Regions from separate parts of the Rahnella sp. 2050 genome, predicted to be linked through region 3. Evidence: predicted binding sites of a transcription regulator. Region 3 holds the regulator's gene; each other region holds the start of a gene.

Evidence for each region. The regulator Fur, encoded in region 3, represses iron uptake genes when iron is present. The targets are predictions, from matches to a motif close to ATAATAATGAGAACNACTATCAA.
Region 1: the regulator Fur is predicted to act here: its motif matches at 3,002-3,024, upstream of exbB (tol-pal system-associated acyl-CoA thioesterase).
Region 2: the regulator Fur is predicted to act here: its motif matches at 2,985-3,007, upstream of ABIC79_RS02025 (TonB-dependent siderophore receptor).

What each region holds. Positions count from the first base shown of each region.
Region 1 is NZ_JBEPKE010000005.1:87,674-95,852, reverse strand. Features, by position in the region: gene ABIC79_RS18450 (TRAP transporter large permease) at 1-1,037, opposite strand, end outside; gene ABIC79_RS18445 (TRAP transporter small permease) at 1,050-1,562, opposite strand; gene ABIC79_RS18440 (TRAP transporter substrate-binding protein) at 1,619-2,596, opposite strand; gene exbB (tol-pal system-associated acyl-CoA thioesterase) at 3,119-4,039, shown strand; gene exbD (TonB system transport protein ExbD) at 4,049-4,483, shown strand; gene garD (galactarate dehydratase) at 4,555-6,126, opposite strand; gene ABIC79_RS18420 (MFS transporter) at 6,678-8,021, shown strand; gene garL (2-dehydro-3-deoxyglucarate aldolase) at 8,082-8,179, shown strand, end outside.
Region 2 is NZ_JBEPKE010000001.1:469,485-477,663, forward strand. Features, by position in the region: gene ABIC79_RS02010 (chromate transporter) at 1-57, shown strand, start outside; gene ABIC79_RS02015 (glycoside hydrolase family 3 protein) at 152-2,113, shown strand; gene ABIC79_RS02020 (O-methyltransferase) at 2,120-2,803, opposite strand; gene ABIC79_RS02025 (TonB-dependent siderophore receptor) at 3,155-5,266, shown strand; gene ABIC79_RS02030 (TetR/AcrR family transcriptional regulator) at 5,326-5,916, opposite strand; gene ABIC79_RS02035 (HlyD family secretion protein) at 5,954-7,078, opposite strand; gene ABIC79_RS02040 (DHA2 family efflux MFS transporter permease subunit) at 7,160-8,179, shown strand, end outside.
Region 3 is NZ_JBEPKE010000002.1:1,083,910-1,092,088, reverse strand. Features, by position in the region: gene ybfF (esterase) at 1-169, shown strand, start outside; gene ybfE (LexA regulated protein) at 431-712, shown strand; gene ABIC79_RS12300 (methyl-accepting chemotaxis protein) at 789-2,453, opposite strand; gene fldA (flavodoxin FldA) at 2,875-3,402, shown strand; gene fur (ferric iron uptake transcriptional regulator) at 3,715-4,170, shown strand; gene chiQ (ChiQ/YbfN family lipoprotein) at 4,299-4,634, opposite strand; gene chiP (chitoporin ChiP) at 4,648-6,018, opposite strand; gene glnS (glutamine--tRNA ligase) at 6,497-8,167, opposite strand.

The DNA of each region.
Region 1 (8,179 bases), on a different contig from region 3:
GGCAACAGCACCGGCGTCAGGATCAGGATGATCGGCGCCATGTCCATCAGTGTGCCGATCACCAGCAGCATGATGTTGATCCACATAAGGATCACGTACTTGTTGTCAGAGATCGAGGTGAAGAATTCGGTGATGCGCATCGGCAACTGCATGTAAGTCATGACTGCGCCAAAACTGGCGGCAAACCCTATCAGGATCATCACGATGCTGACGGTTTTCACCGTGCGATACATCAGTTTCGGTAGTTCGCTCCACTTGTAATCGCGGTAGATAAACATGGTGACGAAGAATGACCACAAACACGCGATCGCTGCGGATTCCGTCGCGGTAAATATTCCGCTGAGAATGCCGCCCATGATGATCACGATGGTCATCAGCCCCCACAGCGTGTCGATAAAAATCTTCAGCGCCTGGCGGAACGGCACGCGCTCACCTTTCGGGTAACCGCGTTTGTGAGCAAACACCACGCACATCACCATCAGCGTCAGGCTGAGCAGTAAACCGGGCAAAATACCGGCGATGAACAGCGCGGCAATCGACACCGTACCGCCGGTCGCCAGCGAGTAAATCACCGAGTTGTGGCTGGGTGGCGTCAGGATCGCCTGTACCGAGCCGCTGGCGGTGACCGCCGCCGCAAAGTCACGCGGATAGCCCTTTTTCTCCATTTCCGGGATCATCACCGAGCCGATTGAGGCGGTATCCGCCACGGAAGAACCGGAGATCGCGCCAAAAAAGGTTGAGGCCACAATGTTCACCAGCGACAGCCCGCCGCGGATAAACCCGACAAAGATGTAGGCAAAACTGACCAGCCTGCGGGCGATCCCTCCTTCGGCCATGATCGCGCCTGCCAGAATAAAGAACGGGATCGCCAGCAGTGAAAATTTGTTCACGCCGTTGGTCAGTTGGATCATCAGCGCTTCAAACGGCAGGTCAATCCACCAGGCTCCTGCCAGCGCGCTCAGCCCGACGGCGTAAGCGACCGGCACGCCAATCGCCAGCATCACTGCCAGCGTTAACAACAAGATTAATGCATCCATAACAGGCTCCGGTCAGGCGTCAGAATTGCCCAGCATCACCACAGGCCGCTGATGTTGCGGGCCGGCAATGATCTGCTCAATGATGAATAACAACGTCAGTGCAGAACCTATAGGTAGCGGCAGATAGGTCTGTCCGGCGGTCAGCAGCGGGAATTCCGCCACCGGCTGTTGCCAGAGTTCACTGCACAATTGCAGGCTGTACCAGAAAATAAACACGCTGATGGCCAGCATCATCAGGTCAGCCAGCAGGGCAGAAAATTTTTTCAGCGCAGGTGGCAGGCGGTCAGTGACCATCGCAACGACGATGTGTGAACCAGCGCGGTAACTGACAGCGGCTCCGATAAAGGTGAACGTCACCATGCACATAATCGCGATCGGCTCCGGCCACGACAGGGCGCTGTTCATCACGTAACGGGCAAAGATCCCAACCGGGATCACCGCCACCATCAGCAGCAACGCGATGCCCGCGATCCACATCGCGCAGCGGTAAAGAATGTCCATCAGGGTGTGATAACTCGAAACCATAAATCCCCCGGCGAAAGATCAGAAAGAAGCAGCCCGCAGGCTGCCGGTGTCAGGGTTTACTTCACGTCAGCGATTTGCTGCATCAGATCCTGATGGTCTTTGCCGAATTCATCGCGCACGGATTGCGTGGCTTTGACATACGTCGCGGGGTCAATCTCATAGAATTTCACGCCGCCCGCTTTCATCGTGGCGAGGGCTTTCTCGTTATAGGCTTTCCACAGTTCGCGCTGTTCGTCCTGTGCTTCTTTCGCCAGTTTGAGGATTAACTGCTGGTCTTCCGGTTTCAGTTTGTCCCATTTCACTTTTGAATACAGGAACAGCTCCGGGATGATGAAATGGCGGCTGTAGGTGTAGTTTTTCACTACCGGCAGGTAGTTATGGGCGACAAAGGTTGGCGGGTTGTTTTCGGTGCCGTCAATGACGCCGGTCTGCATGCCGCTGAACACTTCACTGACGCCCATCGCCACCGGATTGGCACCCATCGCTTTCAGCGTTGCCAGCGCAATCGGACTGCCCTGTACGCGGATTTTCATGCCGTGCAAATCTTCCGGTTTCACCACCGGTTTTTTGGTGATCAGGTTACGCGTCCCGCCATCCATCCAGCCGAGAAAAACCAGTCGCGAATTCGGGTTGTTGGTGATTTTATCGCCGATTTCTTTACCGATCTGACCGTCGAGCACTTTGTGCATATGGTCTTCGTCGCGGAAAATATAGGGCAGGGTGAAGACATTAATTTCTGGCAAAATCGAAGCAACCGGCGTCATCGACACACGGATGATATCCAGCGCACCGAGCTGCGCCTGTTCAATTTCCTGCTTTTCATCTCCCAGCACGCCGCCCGGAAACGTTTTAATTTCGAGGCGTCCGTCTGTTTGCTTTTGCAGTTTTTCGCCCATGTGCTGGACGGCGACCACGTTGGGATAGCCTTGCGGATGCACGTCGGCGGCTTTCAGCGTTTGTGCTGACACGCCATGCGTAAATAAGAGGGTCGCGGAACTCAGGCAAAGGCTGAGAAGTGCTTTTTGCATTTTCATCAGTTTGTCTCCAGGGTACTCGGTAAGGGAAAGATAAATGTGAACAAGTATCGAACAGGACGGGCGCAGAGGCGTTGCCGGTTCATTTTGAAAAATGTCTGAATAAGCTTTTAAATGATAGGGATGCATGACGTGCCGGTGTGAGGTCTTCGCCAGTGAATGCACTTTATCCTATTTTTTGTTGTGCGGTATTTGAGCGTTATCACAAACTCGTAACAAATGTAAAAAGCTGTTGCTTAATATTTAAAACGTTGTTTTAACTTGAGTAATGAAGCTCAGATGATTGATTTACTGTGTGATTTTTTTTGAAAGTGTGACGGAGGTTAAATTGTTCAACCTTTGTACAAACAGGAAAAACCTTGTCATCTGTCAATGACACGTCGGGCGGCAGGCGGGACAATGTAAATAATAATGAGAACGACTATCAATTAGGCCTTTTTCTTTGATATCATTCGGCGTTATTCATTCCTTCTACACACTGATTCTGGCTGGAGGCGACGCGTGAAAACGGCTCGCAATAAGATGAAAGAGGCGACCTCATTACTGATGTCGTTAATGTTGGTTGCTGGTCTGAGCGGCAACGCGATGGCTGCACCTGCGACGCCGGCGGGACAAGCCGTCAATTCTGCAGCAACTCAACCTGCAACGGCTGACGCACCGGCGACCGGTGACGCAACGCCAGCTCCGGTGATGCAACCCGCGCCAGCAGAGACGGCACCCGTGATCCCAACCGATTTGTCTGTTATGGGCATGTACCATCACGCTGATGTGGTGGTGAAGACCGTCATGATCGGTCTGCTGCTGGCTTCTGTGGTCACCTGGGCATTGTTATTCAGCAAGGGTGCGGAAGTCTTCACGGGCAAACGCCGTATGCGCCGTGAATTTGATGCGTTGTCCTCCGTTCGTACGCTGGACGAAGCCGCCGAGCAGGCTGAAAGTTTCGCTGCCAGCAGCATCAGCGCGCAGATGATCCGCGATGCGCAGAACGAGCTGGAACTGTCTGCCGGATCGACTGACAACAACGGCATTAAAGAGCGTACCGGTTTTCGCCTTGAGCGCCGCGTCAGCGCCGCGGGTCGTTACATGGGCCGTGGCAACGGTATTCTGGCGACCATCGGAGCAATCTCTCCCTTCGTCGGTCTGTTCGGTACCGTATGGGGCATCATGAACAGCTTCATCGGTATCGCACAGACGCAGACTACCAATCTGGCGGTCGTCGCACCGGGTATCGCCGAAGCCTTACTGGCCACGGCTGTGGGTCTGGTTGCGGCTATCCCTGCGGTGGTCATCTACAATATTTTCGCCCGTACCATCACCTCTTACCGTCATCAGGTAGGCGATGTGGCGGCGCAGATTATCCTGTTACAGGGCCGTGATTTGGATCTGGCTGCCAGCGAAGGCAATGCGCCACGCGGTCAGACAGGTCAGTTACGCGTAGGGTAATAACAGATTATGGCTATTCGGTTAAACGACGATATCGACGAAAGTGGTGAAATGCATGACATCAACGTCACGCCTTTTATCGACGTCATGCTGGTATTGCTGATCATCTTCATGGTGGCGGCACCGCTGGCCACCGTTGATGTGCGGGTGGATTTACCGGCTTCGACGGCAAAACAGCAGCCGCGTCCGGAGAAACCGATTTTCCTGTCGGTGAAAGCTGACAAGCAACTGTTCCTCGGCGACACGCCCGTGAACAGCGATAATATGACCGCGATGCTGGATCAGCGTACTCAGGGTAACAAGCAGAGTACGATTTTCTTCCGCGCGGACAAAAGTGTCGATTACGAAACGCTGATGAGCGTGATGGATAACTTGCGTAAAGCCGGTTACCTGAAAGTCGGGCTGGTGGGTGCAGAACAAACCGGTGCCGCTGCGGCGCAGTAAGTTGTGAATCAAATCAGACGCACAAAAAAGGCCAGCATTGCTGGCCTTTCGTTTATCCGCAAAACGGTAACTCAGGTTACCGGCGCCGGGTTAAACACCGCCAGCGCATTATGGATGCCCCAGGTGTCTGACCAGGTTTTCTTGCGACCGCTGGCGATGTCCAGAATGAAATGGAACAGTTCCCAGCCCACATCCTCGATGGTGGCATCACCGGTCGCAATTGTCCCGGCATTGATATCCATCAGATCGTGCCAGCGGTTTGCCAGCGTGGTACGTGTTGCCATTTTAATCACCGGCACGGCAAGCAGGCCGTATGGCGTACCGCGTCCGGTGGTGAATACCTGAACGGTAATACCGGAAGCCAGTTGCTGTGTCCCGCAGACAAAATCGCTGGCAGGTGTGGCGGCGTAAATCAGGCCTTTTTTGGTCGGACGTTGTCCCGGAGACAACACTTCTGAAATCGCACTGGTACCGGATTTAGCAATCGAACCCAGGGCTTTTTCAACCACGTTAGCCAGACCGCCTTTTTTGTTGCCCGGAGACGGGTTGGCGCTGCGGTCGGTCTGACCCAGCGACAGATAATTATCGTACCAGGCCATTTCTTCCAGCAGACGTTTACCCACGTCGACGTCCGCTGCACGCGGTGTCAGCAGATGGATAGCGTCGCGCACTTCTGTGACTTCTGAAAACATCACTGTTGCACCGCAGCGCACCAGCAAATCCGAAGCGTAACCGACTGCCGGGTTGGCGGTGACACCGGAGAAGGCATCACTGCCGCCGCATTGTGTGCCCACAACCAGATCGGAAGCCGGACAGGTTTCGCGCTGGCGGCGGTTCAGGCGTTCCAGATGAAATTGTGCGACCGTCAGGATATCGTCAACCATCGACTGGAAACCGACATGTTGCTCATCCTGCAAACGCACAATGTGCGTGTCATCGAGTGAAATCGCCTGCACATCCGGCGTGCCTTCCAGCAGGCGCTCGGGTTGCAGCTTCTCACAGCCCAGACCGACCACCATGACTTCGCCGCCAAAGTTCGGGTTCAGCGCCAGATTGTGGATGGTACGGATCGGGATAATGGCCGCAGGAGCGTTAATCGCCACACCGCAACCGTACAAATGGTTCAGTGCCACGACGCCGTCGACGTTGGGGAATTTCGGCAGTAAATCACGTTCAATGATTTTCACTACGTAATCCACTACGCCCGCCACGCAGTGCACACTGGTGGTGATTCCCAGCAGATTTTTGGTGCCGACGCTGCCGTCGGCATTGCGGTAGCCTTCAAAGGTATAGCCTTCGAGTGGTGGCAGCGCGGGTGGCACACGGGTGGCCAGCGGCAGGCTGTAAAGTTCAGGGGCGACCGGTAATTCCACCAGGGATTCATCAATCCAGCTGCCCTGCGCGATATCCCGTACGGCATAACCAATGACTTCTCCGTAACGAATAATATCGCCGCCTTTAGCAATGGGTTCTAACGCCACTTTATGGCCTTGCGGAATATGCTCAATTAATTCCAGACCGTTCGCAAATCGGGTGCCGGCTTTTAAGCCGTTGTCATTCACAATAATCGCCACGTTATCGCTTTCATGAACTTTAATAAAAAGCGCTTCGGTAGCGTGTTCTTTATCTTTATTACGTGACATAACTGTCTCCGCGTTTATTAAACATCCCGGAACAAAAAATTCCGGTAAATTATCTGAAGTTGACGCTCAATAATGTTCTTGTAAACATGCTCTGGTAATACAGGGTATGGCATCCATTATAAGGCAGTCTTCCGGCAACCTCATTGTGCAACTGACCAGCTTTTTGCCCGATGAACGTCATTCTGTGTGGCAGGTGACAGAATAAATGTGATGTAAATCACCCTTTGATTTGAGCGGTTATCGGTTCCACACAATCTGTGATTCTCCTCCCACACCGATGTGTGGATGCAAAAGAATAGTCACAATCAACGGGGCTATTCTTGGGCGAATGCACAGTGTTATTTCGTGGCCTCCTTTTTATACTGTATTGGCCCTCTGAAGGTGACGTTGAAAGTAATACAGGTAAATTTCAGGCGATCATAAATAAAGTGTTTATTGCCTGTTTCGAATTAAGACGCTGTACGGCGAATAACCACAGGTGAACGAAAAACGTTATTTCAATAACGGTGAGCTCCCTGAAAAATTTTCGCATTATGACAATGAGGGTCACCATGAACATTCAATCTCAGTCCGGGACAATCGCGCAAAGTAAGGTACGGACCCATATCCGTTACTATATTTTGCTGATTATCTTTTTAATCACGGCGGTGAATTACGCTGACCGCGCCACGCTCTCTATCGCGGGAACCGAGGTCGCGCGTGAGCTGGGCCTGGATGCTGCCGACATGGGACAAATATTTGCCGCGTTCGGCTGGGCTTATCTGATTATGCAATTGCCCGGCGGCTGGCTGCTGGACAGATTTGGCTCCAAAAAAGTGTACACCTACAGCCTGTTCTTCTGGTCGCTGTTCACCCTGTTGCAGGGTTTTGTGGGCTGGTTCCCGCTGGCGTACGGCGCACTGACGCTGTTCATGTTGCGTTTCATGCTCGGTTTCTCCGAAGCTCCATCCTTCCCGGCGAACGCCCGTATTGTGGCTGCCTGGTTCCCGACCACTGAACGCGGCACGGCTTCCGCGATTTTTAACTCCGCACAGTATTTCTCACTGGCACTGTTTTCGCCTTTACTGGGCTGGCTGACTTATGCCTGGGGCTGGGAACATGTTTTCATCGTGATGGGCGTGCTGGGTTTTGTCCTGACGCTGGTGTGGATCAAATTCATTCACAACCCGCCGGAACATCCACATATTTCTAAAAGTGAGCTGGAGTATCTGACAGACGGCGGTGCCGTTGTTGATATCGACCACAAGAAAACGGACAGCGCGAAAAACGGCCCGAAATGGAGCTACGTTCGTCAGATGCTGAGCAGCCGCATGATGCTTGGGATCTTCTTCGGACAGTATTTCATTAACAGTATTACGTGGTTCTTCCTGACCTGGTTCCCGATTTATCTGGTTCAGGAAAAGGGCATGTCTATTCTTAAAGTGGGGATGATTGCCGCAATTCCTGCGCTGTGTGGTTTTGCGGGCGGTGTGCTGGGTGGCGTGTTCTCAGATTTTCTGATCAGACGCGGCTACTCGCTGACCGTGGCGCGTAAAATTCCTATCGTGCTGGGCATGTTATTAGCCACCAGCATCATTTTGTGTAACTACACGGACAATAACGTACTGGTCGTCACCCTGATGGCGCTGGCGTTCTTCGGTAAAGGCTTCGGAGCGCTCGGCTGGCCAGTGATTGCGGATACTGCGCCAAAAGAAGTCATCGGTCTGTGCGGCGGCATCTTCAACGTGTTCGGTAACGTGGCCTCCATCGTGACGCCGCTGGTGATCGGCTACATCGTGAAAGGTCTGCATTCTTTCAATATGGCATTAATTTTTGTGGGCTGTTCAGCACTGATGGCGATGCTTTGCTATCTGCTGGTGGTCGGCGATATCAAACGTCTGGAACTTAAGAAATAGTAAATTGCGATGCGGGGTAATCCGGGCATCCCGGCTCTGCCCCCTTTTATGAGGTCAGATATGAGTAATCAAATGATTCCAAACCGGTTCCGCCAGGACTTATTGCAAGGGAAAACCCTGATTGGCTGTTGGTCAGCATTATCCAGCCCGATCTCAAC
Region 2 (8,179 bases), on a different contig from region 3:
ATCCACCCGTTATGGGTACTGGCCGTTGGCGCGGTGCTCGGACTGGCATTCGGCTGACATCATTGCGAAGCAGATCGCAACATTCAGCTGGCAAATAGGTTATTGATTGGGAATTGAGTTCTTCTATAGTTATCAACCATTAAGGACGATGATGAAAATCAAACCTCTGAGCCTTGCTGTCGCTGCCCTGCTGCTTTCCTCACCTTCTGTTTTTGCCGCCGATAATCAACCGGAACTTAGCCAGCGCGAAGTGACGCTGCTGACTGTCGACGGCTTACAGTTCAAAGATCTCGATCATTCCGGGAAACTGGAACCTTATGAAGACTGGCGACTGACGCCGGAAGAACGAGCAGCGGATCTGGTGAAACGCATGACGCTGGAGGAAAAAGCCGGGGTGATGATGCATGGCTCGGCACCGACGGCCAACAGCCCGATCGGCGCAGGCACGCATTATGACATGGCAGCGGCGGAAAAGATGATTGCCGGCGCGAAGGTCAACAGCCTGATCACCCGGCTTTCGGCGAACGACCCCGCCATGATGGCGGAAGAAAACAATAAACTGCAGCAGATTGCCGAAAAGACGCGCCTGGGTATTCCGGTCACCGTCAGCAGCGACCCGCGTAACTCATTCGAGTATCTGGTCGGTGCGAGTACCTCTTCCGGTAAATTCACCCGGTGGCCGGAAACCTTAGGACTGGCGGCGATTGGCAATGAGAAACTCACCCGCCGTTACGCCGATATCGTCCGTCAGGAATATCTGGCCGTCGGTATCCGTGAGGCACTTTCACCGCAAGCCGATCTGGCAACAGAGCCGCGCTGGGCGCGTATCAGTGGCACCTTCGGCGAAGATCCGACACGGGTGCATAACATGGTGCGGGGTTATATCGAAGGGATGCAAAACGGTCCTGACGGACTAAATCAGGGCAGCGTGATTTCCGTGGTCAAACACTGGGTCGGCTATGGCGCGGCTGAGAACGGTTTTGACAGCCATAACGTCTACGGCAAAAACGCCGTCTTCCCCGGCAATAATCTCAAAGAACACATCTATCCGTTTACCGGCGCGTTTGAAGCCAATGTTGCCAGCGTCATGCCGACATATTCAATCCTGAAAAATGTTTCCGTGGACGGCAAACCGCTCGAACAGGTCGGTGCCGGATTCAGTCATCAGTTGCTGACCGACATTCTGCGCGGACAATACGGTTTCAAAGGCGTCATTCTCAGCGACTGGCTGATCACCAGCAATTGCGAAAACGAATGCCTGAACGGTTCGCCGGAAGGTAAAGAACCGGTGCCCGGTGGCATGTCGTGGGGTGTCGAGAATCTGACGCCGCAGCAGCGTTTCGTGAAGGCGGTGCTGGCGGGTGTCGATCAGTTTGGCGGCGTGACCGACTCACAGTTGCTGGTCAGCGCAGTGCATGAAAAGCAACTGACTGAACAGCGCCTGGATGAATCTGTTGTGCGTATTCTTGAGCAAAAATTCCAGACCGGACTGTTTGAAAATCCGTATGTCGATGTGCAGAAAGCCACCCAAACCGTCGGGCGCGCTGACTGGCAAAAAGAAGCCAATTCGGCGCAGGGACATTCACTGGTATTGCTGCAAAATACCGATGATGTATTACCGCTGAAAAAAGGCAAAAAGATCTGGCTGTACGGCATAGCACCGCAGGCCGCAACGGCAGCCGGTTTTACCGTGGTGGATGCGCCGGAGAAAGCCGATATTGCGCTGATCCGCGCCCATGCCCCGTACGAGCAACCGCATAAAGCCTGGTTCTTTGGCAAGCGCCATCACGAAGGCTCGCTGGCCTTTACCGATGATAACGCGGATTATCAGGCGATCGTGAAAGCCAGCAAAGCAGTGCCGACAATCGTCACCGTTTATCTCGACCGTCCGGCGATCCTGACCAACGTGAAGGACAAAGCGAAAGTGATTATCGGCAATTTCGGTGTCAGCGATACCGTTTTGTTTACGCGCCTGACCAGCACCGAAGCCTATACCGGTAAGCTGCCGTTTGAACTGCCATCGTCTGAAGAAGCCGTGCTCAGACAACAATCCGATATGCCACATGACAGCGAAAATCCGCTGTTTGATATTGGCTTTGGTCTGGCGCGTTAAGCCCTGTTAACCGGTGACCCGCGCCAGCACAAAACCGTCCCAGCCTTTGCTGCCGACGGTTTGCAGCGCGGTCGCTGATAAACGCGGTTCCTGTTCAATCATCTCAATAAAGCGACGCACACCCTGCACCCGGGCGTCGTCGCTGTGCGGATCCACCACCGCGCCGTCCCGCACCACATTATCGCCAATAATTAATGTCCCCGGTTTCGACAATTTCAGCGCCCATTCCAGATAAAGCGGATTGCTGGGTTTATCGGCATCAATAAAAATCAGGTCAAACGGCGCTTCCGCCGCGAGCGTGGGCAAGGTCTCTGACGCAGGCCCGGTGTGTAAGGTAATTTTATCCTGCAAACCGGCCAGCTCAATGTTGGTTTGTGCGATGCGCGCATGATGCGGATCGGCTTCCAGCGTCACGACTTTTCCGCGCGCCGGTAACGCCCGCGCCAGCCAGATAGTGCTGTAAGCGCCGAGCGTGCCGATTTCTAAGACTTTCTGTGCGCTGATGATTTGGGCGAACAGCGCCAGTAATTTTCCCTGATTGGGTGCTACATCGTGTGCGGGTAAACCGGCCTGATGATTGTTTTTCAGTACCTGATCCAGAACCGGATCGCTGTCCACTAAATGACTCACCAGATAGTTGTCAACCGCTGCCCATTTCCTGCTGTATTCCTCCGGACTCCCCTGACCCATTTTCGCCTCCCGGCCGTGAATTTTACATAGAGAACATGATTAAAAAACTCACTATTAACCCTAATCACTTCCGGCCATTTTGCTCAGATTTTTATTACTGTGATTAAAAAACCCTCGTTTTCATCAGGTTAAAAATGCGTCACTTCACATTTTTGGCGTAAAGTTCCCTTGAATTTGTAAAATAATAATGATAACAATTATCATTAAGTTTAACATCCGTCACGTTTCGGTTAAGTGACTGCCCTTCGCACGTCACGCTTTTGTGCGGAACACATGTTGGCTTTTGGGTTTATTACACACGCATCAATTAATCACTCAATCATTATTGAGTTATTTATAGGGATTATGAATATGTTGTTGGCTTTCCCCCTCAAACGCTCGGTGCTTATGTGCGCGCTGGCAATGCCGGTTGCCTCAATGGCTGCTGAAGACACCGTCATTGTCAAAGCCGCGCCTGCGGATACCGCCGATGCTCCGACGCAGGGTTACAGCGCGAAAACCAGTAAAAGTGCGACCAAAACGGATCAGCCGCTGATCACCACCGGTCAGGCCGTTTCTGTTGTGACCCGTCAGCAAATGACTGACCAGAACGCCACCACGGTTAACGCTGCACTGAACTACACGCCAGGCGTATTCACCAACTTTGCCGGCGGCGCAACGCGTTATGACACCATTTCCCTGCGCGGTTTCCACGGCGGTGACGTCAACAACACCTTCCTCGATGGCCTGCGGATCCTGAGCGATGGCTCGACCTATAACTCCATTCAGGTTGATCCGTGGTTCCTGGAACGTATTGATGTGGTGAAAGGACCGTCTTCTGCGCTTTACGGCCAGAGCATTCCCGGCGGTGTGGTGGTGGAATCCACCAAGCGCCCGCAGTTTGCTGAAGAAGGTCACTTCCAGCTTTCCGGTGGCACGCAAAACACCAAAGGCGGCGCGTTCGATTACACCAACGCCATCAACGATCAGCTGGCATTCCGTCTGACCGGGATGACCCGCAGCAGCGATACGCAGTACGATCACCAGCGTGAAGAGCGTTACGCGATTTCGCCACAGTTGCTGTGGACGCCGGATGAAAATACCTCGCTTTTACTGCGCGCGTATCTGCAAAAAGATCCGTCCGGTGGCTACCACGCCGCGGTTCCGGCTGACGGCAGCCTCTACGGGCAGAAACTGAGCCGGGGTTTCTTCGATGGCGAAAGCACCCGCAACCAGTTCAAACGCTGGGAGCAAATCTACAGCTACGAATTCCAGCACGCGTTTAACGACGTCTGGTCATTCCGCCAGAATGCCAACTACACCCATTCCAACACCGAACTGGATCAGGTGTATCAGGCGGGCTGGAATGCGGACCGTACCGAGATGAGTCGTTATTATTCCGGTGAGAAGTCCTCGCTGGATACTTTTGCGATTGATAACCAGCTCGAAGCGGATTTCGCGACCGGCGAACTGGCACATAAAGTGGTGATCGGTTTCGATTACTCCCACTTTATCAATGATGTGAAATCTGACGCTGCTTACGCTGAAAACCTCAACCCGTACACTGGCGTTGGCGGTGATGCACTGGATTATTACAGTCATAAACGCGGTAAAAACCGTTATGAGCAGATGGGTACCTATCTGCAAGATGAGATGAACTGGAACAAATGGTATCTGACCCTGTCAGGCCGTTACGACACACTGAAAACCTCGAGCCGCAGTTACGAAAGCATCTACGGCACCACCAGCAACAGCGAACGTAAAGACAGTCATTTCAACAGCCGCGCTTCCCTGCTGTACGCCTTTGACAGCGGCATTTCACCGTACGTCAGCTACAGCCAGGCGATGACGCCATCTGCCCTGCCAGGCGCTGACGGCACGCTGCTGAAACCGATGCAGAGTGAGCAATACGAAGCCGGGATCAAATACCAGCCGGTCGGCACTTCCGATATGTACACCGCGGCGCTGTATGATCTGACGCAAAAAGACGTGGGTAACCGCGTGGTAGTCGGCAGCTACTACGAGCCGGCAGGTAAAATCCGCTCACAGGGTCTGGAGCTGGAAGCTAAGAAACAGGTTACTGAACGCTTTAACGTGATGGCCGGTTACACCTACAACAAAGTGCGTATCCGTGATGCGGCTGAGAACAACGGCAACACGCCGTATGTGACGCCAAAACAAATGGCTTCCATCTGGGGTCAGTACAACACGCCGATTGGTGTGGATATGGGTGCAGGTGTGCGTTACATCGGCACACAATGGGCGGATAACGAAAATACCCGCCACATGCCTTCTGCCACGCTGGTTGATGCGTCACTGCGTATGAATCTGGTGCAGTTCAATCCGCAACTGAAAGGCGCGTATGTGCAGCTGAATGCTAACAACCTGTTCGACAAGAAATATGTCGCAGCCTGTTACGGCACCAGCTACTGCTACTGGGGTCAGGAACGTACCGTGGTTGCTACGGTAGGGTATGATTTCTGATAGATTTTTCAGCGCCTCCCCCTGAAAAGGGGGAGGTCTGTGAATCGCCCGGATACGGTTTATTCTTCTGCAAGATTCAGCCGCGCCTTCAGCGCTTTCTTCGCACTTTCCAGCAACGCATCTGAAACTTCACGATCAGGCTCACAACGTGCCAGCGACAAACTGCCCATCAGTTCCGCACTGACCGATATCGCCTGCGTTTGCGGGTCGTCCACGCCCATCGCTGTCAACTGGCGGATAATCATCCCACGGATACGTTCGATGCCGCGCGCGAACTCTGCCTGACAGGGCGCGGACAAGCGTGGCGTTTCAGAGGCCAGCGCCGACACCGGACAGCCCTGCGCCCGGTTATCGCGGTGCCCGGGCGACAGGTAGAAATCGATATACCCTGCCAGTTGCTGCTGCGCCGTCAGCCCCTGATTTTCTTTATCCCAGCGGGCCATAACCTGATTAAACATCTGCCCGATGGCGGCCTCAATCAGTGCCTCTTTTGAGGCAAAGTGCGCATAAAACCCACCGTGCGTCAGGCCAGCTTTGCTCATTACACCTGCCACGCTGACCTGCAACGGCCCTTTGGTACGGATGTCTTTCGCCGCCTCCTTCAGGATCCGCTCGCGGATTTTAGGTTTATGTTCACTCTCATAGCGCATAATAACACCCTGATAATCAGAAAATTGCTGTCATAGCTTACCTGACCGCATCGGTTAACGAAACGCGCGCATCCACGGATAATCCGGGGCGTAGCGCCGCTAAATCTGGCTGACCAGCGTCAAGCCGGATCCGCACCGGCACCCGCTGAACAATTTTGGTGAAATTGCCCGTGCCCGGCTCAAATGGCAGCAATGCAAACGTCGAACCTGATCCCGGCGCAAGGCTGTCGACTTCACCGCGAAACGTCACGCCCGGCAGCGCATCCACATGCACGTCCGCACGTTGTCCCGGCTGCATTCTGCCGGTCTGTGTTTCTTTGAAGTTGGCCGTCACATAAATGCCCTGTTCCGGTACCAGCGTCATCAGCCGCTGACCGGGTGTAACGTAATCGCCAACCTGTACCTGCCGGTTTCCCGCTATGCCATCGATGGCAGCAACAATAGTGGTGTGATTGAGATCCTGCTGCGCCAGCGCTTGTGCCGCCTGCGCTTTCACCACAGCGGCCTTCGCCAGTGCCAGCGCCGCCTGAATTTCTGCCCGCCGGGCGTGTGTCACCGCCGCCTGATTTTGGGCAACATCCAGCATCGCCGCGGCGTGCGCCGAGGTTTGTTCTGCCGTCACCGCCACCGTTTTATACCGGTCGGCATCATTACGTGATGTGGCACCGCTGACCGCCAGCGACTGATAACGCTGCTGCTCGGCTTCAGCATGTTGCTGTTCCGCACGCGACGAACGGATCGCCGTGCGCGCGGCTTCGATTTGGGTGAGTGCCAGTTGTTCCTGCGCCTGCTGGCTCAGCAACGCCGCTTCCTGCTGCGCTACCTGCGCGCGGGCATCTTCAAGTTCTCCCTGCGCAGACGCCAGACGAGCCGTAAACTCTTCGCTGTCGATCAGCACCAGTTTATCGCCGGCATGCACCCGCTGGTTATGACGCACCAGCACCGTCGAAACGAAGCCTTTTACTTTTGGCGCAACGCTGGTGGTGTCTGCCGTCAGATAGGCATCATCCGTGGATTCCGACGCGGGCGCAGCCAGTAACCATGCAGCGCCACTCAGGGCTACCATCAGCGCAATACCGCTGACCACAAAGATCCGCTTTGACCGTTTAGTGGCTTTTACTGCCGGGGACGGGCTCCCTTCATCTGCTGTTGCTTCACTCATTTTTAATTTCACTCATTGTATGATGGTCATCATATTAATATGATGACCATCATATAAACAAGTCCCCGGGATCTCATAGCCATGTCTGTCACCCTGACTCCAGCCGCGACGCTTTCGCCTGCGGATTATCCGACATCACGTAAGTTTTTGATTTTCAGCATTATGGCGTTCGGTATGTTTCTGGCGCTCATCGACATTCAGATTGTCGCCGCCTCGTTAAACGATGTGCAGGCCGGGCTTTCCGCCGGACCGGATGAAATCAGCTGGGTACAAACCTCGTATCTGATCGCCGAACTGGTGATGATCCCGTTCTCGGCTTTTCTGACGCAGGCACTTTCCACCCGCTGGCTGTTCAGCGCATCGGCGGCGCTGTTCACCCTCAGCAGCATCGGATGCGGATTGTCGTGGAATATCGAGTCGATGATCTTCTTTCGCGCGTTGCAGGGTTTTACCGGCGGCGCGATGGTACCGACAGTATTCGCGACCGGCTTCGCCATGTTTCAGGGCAAACAGCAGGCACTGATCCCGGCGATCCTCGGCATGGTCAGCGTGCTGGCCCCCACGCTTGGGCCGACTGTGGGTGGCATAGTCACGCAGTTACTCGACTGGCGCTGGATTTTCTTCATCAACATTCTGCCCGGCGCTCTGGTTGCCACCGGTGCCGTGCTGTTTATTCATGTGGATAAAGCGGACTATCCGATGCTTAAACGTATCGACTGGATTCATTTATTATCGATGGCAATAGCGCTCGGTTGTCTGGAATATGTGCTGGAAGAAGGCCCGCGCAAGAACTGGTTCAGCGATCCGCAAATCCAGATTTCGGCGTGGTTCTCACTGGTGGCCTTTGTGCTGTTTCTCGAACGATCCTTTTATTCGAAAAACCCGATCGTACGCCTGACGCCCTTCCGTGACCCGACATTCACCTTCGCCTGCCTGTTCAATCTGGTGGTTGGATTTGGTCTTTATGCCTCTACATATCTGACGCCGGTTTTCCTCGGCCGCATCCGCGATTTCAACAGCCTGCAAATCGGTACAACGGTGTTTGTGGTGGGTGTCGGGCAATTCTTCAGCACGATTATTGCCGCCAGATTAATCAGCCGC
Region 3 (8,179 bases):
TATCCGTGGCGGGCTATCGCCGTATGTGCAGGATGAATATCGCGACGCGATTGCCCGACAATTTCCGCAGGCCAAAGCGCATGTGGTGGCGGGAGCCGGTCATTGGGTGCACGCGGAAAAACCCGATGCAGTACTGCGCGCGGTGCACCGTTTCATCGATGCGGCCTGAGGTTTAACATCCTGGGGATAAATTGTGCAAAAAGTCTGCACAACTTAAGAAGTTATCATGAAATCAGGGCAATCAGGCGTTGTGAACCCCTGGTGCGCCAGTGTATGATTGCGCGCTATAATTTTGCCGCCCCGTTTACTCACAGTGAGTCGCGGGAGGTGAATTGGGTCAGGGTTTCTTAGCCCGAAATGTGTGAAACGCTCGTCAGGAACCGGCTTGCGGTTTTCCGATGTAAAAACTTCCCTGGTTGTACCGCTACCTATGGCAAAAGAACAACTGGATCGCACGACGATTGATCTGTTCGCAGATGACCGTCGTCCGGGGCGTCCAAAAACAAATCCGCTATCCCGTGATGAACAGCTCAGGATCAATAAGCGCAACCAGTTACGCCGCGATAAAGCGAGCGGCCTGCGTCGTGTGGAGCTGAAAATGAATGCCGATGCTGTTGATATGCTCAATAAGCTGGCAGAAGAACGCAATATCAGTCGTAGCGAATTGATTGAAGAGATGCTGCTGTCGCATCTTAACGGTCATGAAGGCTGATTGAAAAGCGGGTAACCCTCTCAGGCTACCCGTTTGTTTTTTCTTACTTATTCCATATTAATTCACGTCTTCCTGCTCAGAACGTTTCCCAGTTTTCAGCACTTTTCGCCGAAAGCATGCTGGTATCCGGACGCAATAACGGTGCGGAAATTGACTTCGCCGGACGTGAACCGACGCTCGTCACGCTATCTTTAAGTTTGAACGTAGCAACGGCATTGTTCAGCAATGAAGCCTGCTCTTCCAGTGATACCGCAGCCTGCGACGCCTGTTCTACCAGCGCGGCGTTCTGCTGTGTGACGCTGTCCATTTCTGTGACGGCAACCGCCACCTGACTGATTCCTTTGCTTTGCTCATCGGATGCAGAGGCGATTTCCGCCATGATGTCAGTGACATGCGTAATTGAGCGCACCACTTCATTCATCGTCTGACCGGCGTTTTCAACCAATTTCGAACCGCTGTCGACGCGGGAAACCGATTCGCTGATAAGCTGCTCGATTTCTTTCGCCGCCTGCGCACTGCGTTGTGCAAGATTGCGCACTTCGCTGGCAACCACTGCAAAACCGCGCCCCTGCTCGCCCGCACGTGCCGCTTCGACGGCAGCATTCAGCGCCAGAATGTTGGTCTGGAAAGCGATGCTGTTAATCACAGAAGTGATTTCAGCAATTTTCTTCGAGCTGCCGGAGATATCTTTCATGGTGCTGACCACGTCTGCCACGATGTTGCCGCCCTTCTGCGCGGTGGTGGAAGCCTCCATCACCAGCTGGCTGGCGTGATGCGCGTTATCGGCATTGTGTTTAACGGTAGCCGTCAGTTCTTCCATGCTGGCAGCGGTTTCTTCCAGCGCCGACGCCTGTTCTTCCGTACGGGAAGACAAATCGTTGTTCCCGGCTGAAATTTCTGACGCGCCCTGATAGATGTGATTGGTGCAGTTGCGGATGGTCTGAACGGTATTGACCAGGCTCAACTGCATCTCGTTCAGCAACGGAATCAGCTTACCGGCGCAGTTTTTACCGAATTCTTCCAGATAAAACGTCAGATCGCCGCTGGCGATCACCGCGAAGTGACCGCGGATTTTATCCAGCGGCTTCACCAGCGCCATCACCAGATAACGGTCAGTCAGCAATAAAATCACCAGCCCGATACCAAATGCCGTCAGCAGAATCACTTTGCTAAATGACGTCAGATGGGTGGATTGCCGTTGTGCCGCATCAAAATCGACAGCGATCTGACCGCTGACTTTCTCCATCGATGAGCCAAAGCTGCGGCTCAGTGCAGGTACGGTGGAATTGGCTAGCTGGTTATAGGACTCCGTATTTTTGCTGCGGGCTGCGTCGAACAATGGCGTGACGCCCTGCGTGATCAGATTTTCCCAACTGGTGATTAATTCCTGCACGGAGGAATCTTCCAGCCCCGGATGCGGTGCCGCTTTAAAACTGGCCAGAGCCTGCGTCAGCCCGCTGAGTGATTGTTTGGCGGTATCAAAAATTTCCGGACCTTTTGACGGATCGGCCTGAAGCTGTGCCACGGCGCGGCTCAGGCGCGTCACGGTACGAAAATACTGATCATTTCCTTTATTGATCAGCGCCATATTGTTGACCAGCTCGGTACTATTTTTGGTATTTTGGGTCAGTGTGTCCAGTGAGGTGACGGTGTAAAGGGAAACACCTGCCCACATGACGCAAAAGATGCCAAGAATGGTTAATAAAGCGGCCCTGATGGTGATATTTTTTAAAAACTGCACGATATGCCTCTCTCGAAACATGTCTGTTTCTGGCCTGAGGATTGACGGGGATGCGGAGAATCAAGACAGGTAACCAGCAGGCAAGTGCCCCAGGACATGTTTGAACACCTCTCCGGGCATCGATTTCTTTATTATGTTGAGATTGCTCCCGAATCATCTATCGGCGGAATGTTCTCGAAATTTAGTATTGTGACGACTTATTTCTCAAACTTGCTTTTGACCTCATTAACCCTGAGGTTAATTCGCCGCAGGTGAAAGCACACAAAGGCGATAACACTTAAAAATATTGCCCGATAAACTTATTTCCCAGTTAAGAAGGCGAGCAGAAGCATATTCTCCGCCGCACGAGTTTGCTATCATCTGCATTATTATTGCCTGCGTTGCAGAGCACTTCATTGAGAACAAGAGGTTAGGTAATCTTATGGCCGTTGTAGGTATCTTCTTTGGATCCGATACAGGTAACACCGAAAACATCGCAAAAATGATCCAGAAGCAATTGGGTAAAGATGTTGCAGAGGTGCATGACATTGCGAAGAGCAGCAAAGAGGATCTGGAAAAATTCGATATTTTGCTTATCGGCATTCCAACCTGGTATTACGGTGAAGCGCAGTGTGACTGGGACGACTTTTTCCCAACGCTGGAAGAGATAGATTTCGAAGGTAAGCTGGTGGCACTGTTTGGTTGCGGTGACCAGGAAGACTACGCCGAATATTTCTGCGATGCGCTGGGCACCGTGCGCGATATCATTGAGCCACGCGGCGCAGTGATTGTCGGACATTGGCCTACCGAAGGTTACCACTTTGAAGCATCTAAAGGCCTGGCGGATGATAAGCACTTCATAGGACTGGCAATTGACGAAGATCGTCAGCCCGAACTGACCAGCGAACGTGTTGATGCCTGGGTGAAACAGATCACAGAAGAACTTAGCCTTTCTGAAATTATTGGCTAAAAACCCTGTTGGCCCTGAGGATTTATTCTACAATTGAAGGGCCAAACTATTACTGAAATTAACAATTTAACTGCTACAAAATTGTAACTTTCGGTCGTATCAAGGTACACTGAGTTCCTCTGTTTTTTCTATTGATCAAGTCGTTGCATTACAAATGTGACCGGCAATTTGTGATCTTTATTAACAGGCTGTCGTTGACGAGAATTGGCACATTGCGTTAAACGAAGAGACTAAACGAATAATTTTGTGCCGCCGATGCCACAGGCTGCATGCCTCAACTTGATTAGCACATAGTAACAGGACTGAATCCGCATGACTGACAACAACACCGCACTGAAGAAAGCCGGCTTAAAAGTCACGCTTCCGCGCCTCAAAATCCTGGAAGTGCTGCAAGCGCCGGAAGGTCATCACGTTAGTGCGGAAGATCTTTACAAGCAACTGATTGATATGGGTGAAGAAATTGGCCTGGCGACGGTTTACCGCGTTCTGAACCAGTTTGACGACGCCGGTATTGTCACCCGTCATAACTTCGAAGGCGGCAAGTCCGTATTCGAACTGACCCAGCAACATCACCACGACCACCTGATCTGTCTGGATTGCGGTCGTGTGATCGAATTCCGTGACGAATATATTGAAGGTCGTCAGCGTGAGATTGCTAAGAAACACGGTATCAAGCTCACCAACCACAGCCTGTATCTGTACGGCCACTGTGAAGCAGGCGATTGCCGCGAAGATGACTCTTTGCACAACGATAAACCTGCGCAGTAATCTGCACAGGCTTTGACTAAATTAACCGCTGAAAAGCGGTTTTTTTATGTCTGATATCGACGCAGATTGAGCCCGGATAGCAGGCATAAAAAACCCCGGCAAGCCGGGGTATGTTTCGCTGCTGAGATTCACGGCTTAGGTGAATTGTTCGTTTTTATTTCCTGCCAGATTTTCCCGCAATCAGCAGCATATGCCTGACCGTCGCCAGTTTTACGCGCCGTCAGACATCGCTGATAATCCACCACGCGCACCGTCTCCTGTTCTGCAAATTGCTGGTGGGCTTTTTCCTGTTTCAGTTTATTCAGTAACACCTCGCAGGATGCCAGTTTGTCCGGATTGCCTTCTGACGTATTGATACAGGCACGGTAATCTTCCCGCGTTTGGGATATTTGTGCCTGATCGGCGGTGGGTGCACAACCGGCCAGCAAAACAGCCGAAACCATGATCATCAGTAATTTATTCATCGACATAGCGACCTCAGAAAATAGTAAATGGAGCGATAACGATGAATTTCACGTCTTTTTCATCCTGGAAAATGTTGCCGTAACCGCCGCCCCAGCTCGGTATGTCCGAATGGTTGTCGTACTGGGTGTAATGCAGTTTGAACAACGTCCCTTTGGCGCGCCCTTCCTGAATGGTGTACAGCGCATCCAGGCTCCATGCGCTTTCTTTCAGACGCTGGCTCTGGTCATAAGCGGCGTTGGTGCTCGGTTTGGCATCCCACGCATAGACGTACGAACCACCGACCGCGAACCCCGGCAGGTCCCATTTCGCCAGATCATAAAGCACGCCGGCATACACGGCTTTTTCACCATTGGCGTTGAAGTCCGAGCGGTTGTCCCACCACACATCAAGACGGCCGTTTGAGGAAGAATAAGTCGGGGTCATGCGCTGCAGGAAGTAGCCCTGATTCCCTTCCGCTTTCACCATCGTCCCTTCCAGACGCCAGTTAAACTGCCCGGTGGTATAGCCAAAGGTCAGTGCCTGCAACCATGCCAGACCGTCATACAGACTGTTCGGATCATTCTTGTCACTGATGCGGTCTTCTGCACCATAGAACTGATAGCTGGTGGTCAGCGGATTGCCCAGCAGATCCATTTTGTACGAGGCTTTAGCAAAGTACTGATCGACATAACTTTCAGCCTGGCCAAATGCGCCTTCCAGTACGAAGTCATTTTTAAAATCATATTTCGCACCGAGCGAATGAATATAAGAAACGCCGGTTTTCTTGTCATTCTGGCGGAAATCATCCATTTCCAGATGCCACGGCGATTTATATTCATCAGCCCACATATAGGAGAAACTCAGTTCACCCGGGTCACCGAAATCGTGTTTATAACCGGCTTCCGCACCGCGATACGTACCCGGCATAAAGCTCCAGTGCGGTGCGATCAGCGTCTGTCCGGTAGGCTGAATATACCCTGCGTGCCCCCAGAATCCGCCGTATTTGAATTTACCGGCTGCCTTATAAAGACTGACCCCACTTTTATCCCCGGAGTAATCTTCGTCGTAGGCGCGGTTGCTGTTGGAAAAGGCGATTTCGTTGGGATGGCCGCTCTCGCTGCTCTCGGCCATTTCAATCGCCGTAAAGGCTGCGATATCAATACCAAACATGTCCCAGGCATAGCCGGAAGAAAAATCGAGGTTCAGGTTAGCGGTAGAATGCGAAAGGTTGGTTGTATAGTCTTTGTAGTGGTCACTCGCCGGATCCATGTCCTTGCGGTCACGTTCACGCTGCCAGTAGTACACACCGCCGGTCAGTGTGGAATCATCAATAAAACCGGCTGCTTTGGTCTCTTGTGAAAACATCATTCCGCCACCCAGTAAGGTGCCGGCGAGAGAATACATGGCAGGTTTCAGGTAAGCCGATCCCTTGCCCCTGTTACGGTGCTTGTGCATAGAGATTCCTCATGTTGACTAAAAAAACGAGCAAAACCCAAACGGGTATAAAAAGCGGTCGCCAGAGGCGTAACCGGTTAAATCAACATCAAGAGTATTTTTCGCGACGCGAATTATCAATGAGTAATTAATCATTAATTATCGAAATATGACAAAGTGCACATAAAGATGAAAAAGCATTACAGAGGTATGCAGGAAAGGATTAAAGCAATGGACTATAATAATATATAATTAAAACATACGATTAAACAAAATCATCTTACAGTTTAAACGTTTCAGCAATATGAACGGCTGTGGCACAACGTTTTAAAAGTAAGCATAGGAAATACATTAATTCGCGACGAAAAACAAAAGGCATCTCTGACAAGAATAACAGGCGAAAAAAAACGCAGCCTGAACTGCGTTTTTATTACCTCATACTGAGGGCTTACGCGACGGGTTTGCTTTCCCAGGTATCACGCAGGCCAACGGTACGGTTAAACACCAGATGTTCAGCACTTGAGTAGCGGTTGTCGGCACAGAAGTAACCTTCACGCTCAAACTGCAGGCTGATTTCAGCCTGTGCAGCCACCAGTGATGGCTCCACGAAACCGTGGGAAATCACCAGGGAATCCGGGTTGATGGTGGTCAGGAAGTCTTCCGCCTGGCCCGGGTTTGCGACGCTGAACAGACGGTCATACAGGCGGAACTCAGCCGGTTTGCCTTCAGACGCGGACACCCAGTGGATCACGCCTTTCACCTTGCGGCCATCGGCAGGATCTTTGCTCAGCGTGTCGATATCGTAAGAACAGAAGATAGTGGTGATATTCCCTTCCTCGTCTTTCTCGATACGTTCTGCTTTGATCACATACGCATTACGCAGGCGCACTTCTTTGCCCAACACCAGACGCTTGTACTGCTTGTTGGCTTCTTCGCGGAAATCAGCCTGATCGATGTAAATCTCACGGGTAAACGGCACTTCGCGGGTGCCCATTTCCGGTTTGCCCGGATGATTCGGCATCTTCACCATCTGCACATCATCACCGGTAAAGTTTTCAATGATCACTTTAACCGGATTGATAACCGCCATGGCGCGCGGTGCGTTCTCGTTGAGATCGTCACGGATGCAAGATTCCAGCGCCATCATTTCGACGTTGTTATCCTGCTTGGTAACGCCGATACGACGGCAGAATTCACGGATAGACGCCGCGGTATAGCCCCGGCGACGCAGACCTGAAACGGTCGGCATGCGCGGGTCATCCCAGCCTTCAACAATCTTCTCGGTCACCAGCAGGTTCAGCTTGCGCTTGGACATGATGGAGTATTCGAGATTCAGACGGGAGAATTCGTACTGACGCGGGTGGCATGGAATAGAAATATTATCCAGAACCCAGTCGTACAGACGACGGTTATCCTGGAATTCCAGCGTACACAGCGAATGGGTGATCCCTTCCAGCGCATCGGAAATGCAGTGGGTGAAATCGTACATCGGATAGATGCACCATTTTTTACCGGTCTGGTGATGTTCTGCGAATTTAATACGGTACAGAACCGGATCACGCATCACAAAGAATGGCGAGGCCATATCGATTTTTGCACGCAGACACGCAGCGCCTTCGGCGAACTCACCGTTACGCATTTTTTCAAATAACGCAATGTTCTCTTCCACGGTGCGATCGCGGTACGGGCTGTTTTTACCCGGCGACGTCAGGGAGCCGCGATATTCACGGATCTGGTCAGGAGACAGTTCATCAACATACGCCAGACCTTTGTTGATCAGTTCAAGCGCATAAGCATGCAGTTGATCAAAATAGTCCGAGGAGTAATGAATATCGCCGCTCCAGTCGAAACCTAACCACTGGACGTCGCGTTTGATTGACTCAACGAATTCGATGTCTTCTTTTGCCGGGTTGGTATCGTCAAAACGCAGATTACACTGGCCCTGATAGTCTTGCGCGATGCCGAAATTCAGGCAGATAGATTTTGCATGACCGATGTGCAGATAACCATTAGGCTCAGGTGGGAAACGGGTGTGAACGGTATTGTGTTTCCCGGTCGCCAGATCTTCATCAATAATCTGACGGATAAAATTTGTTGGGCGGGCTTCAGCCTCACTCATTGTGCAATTCCT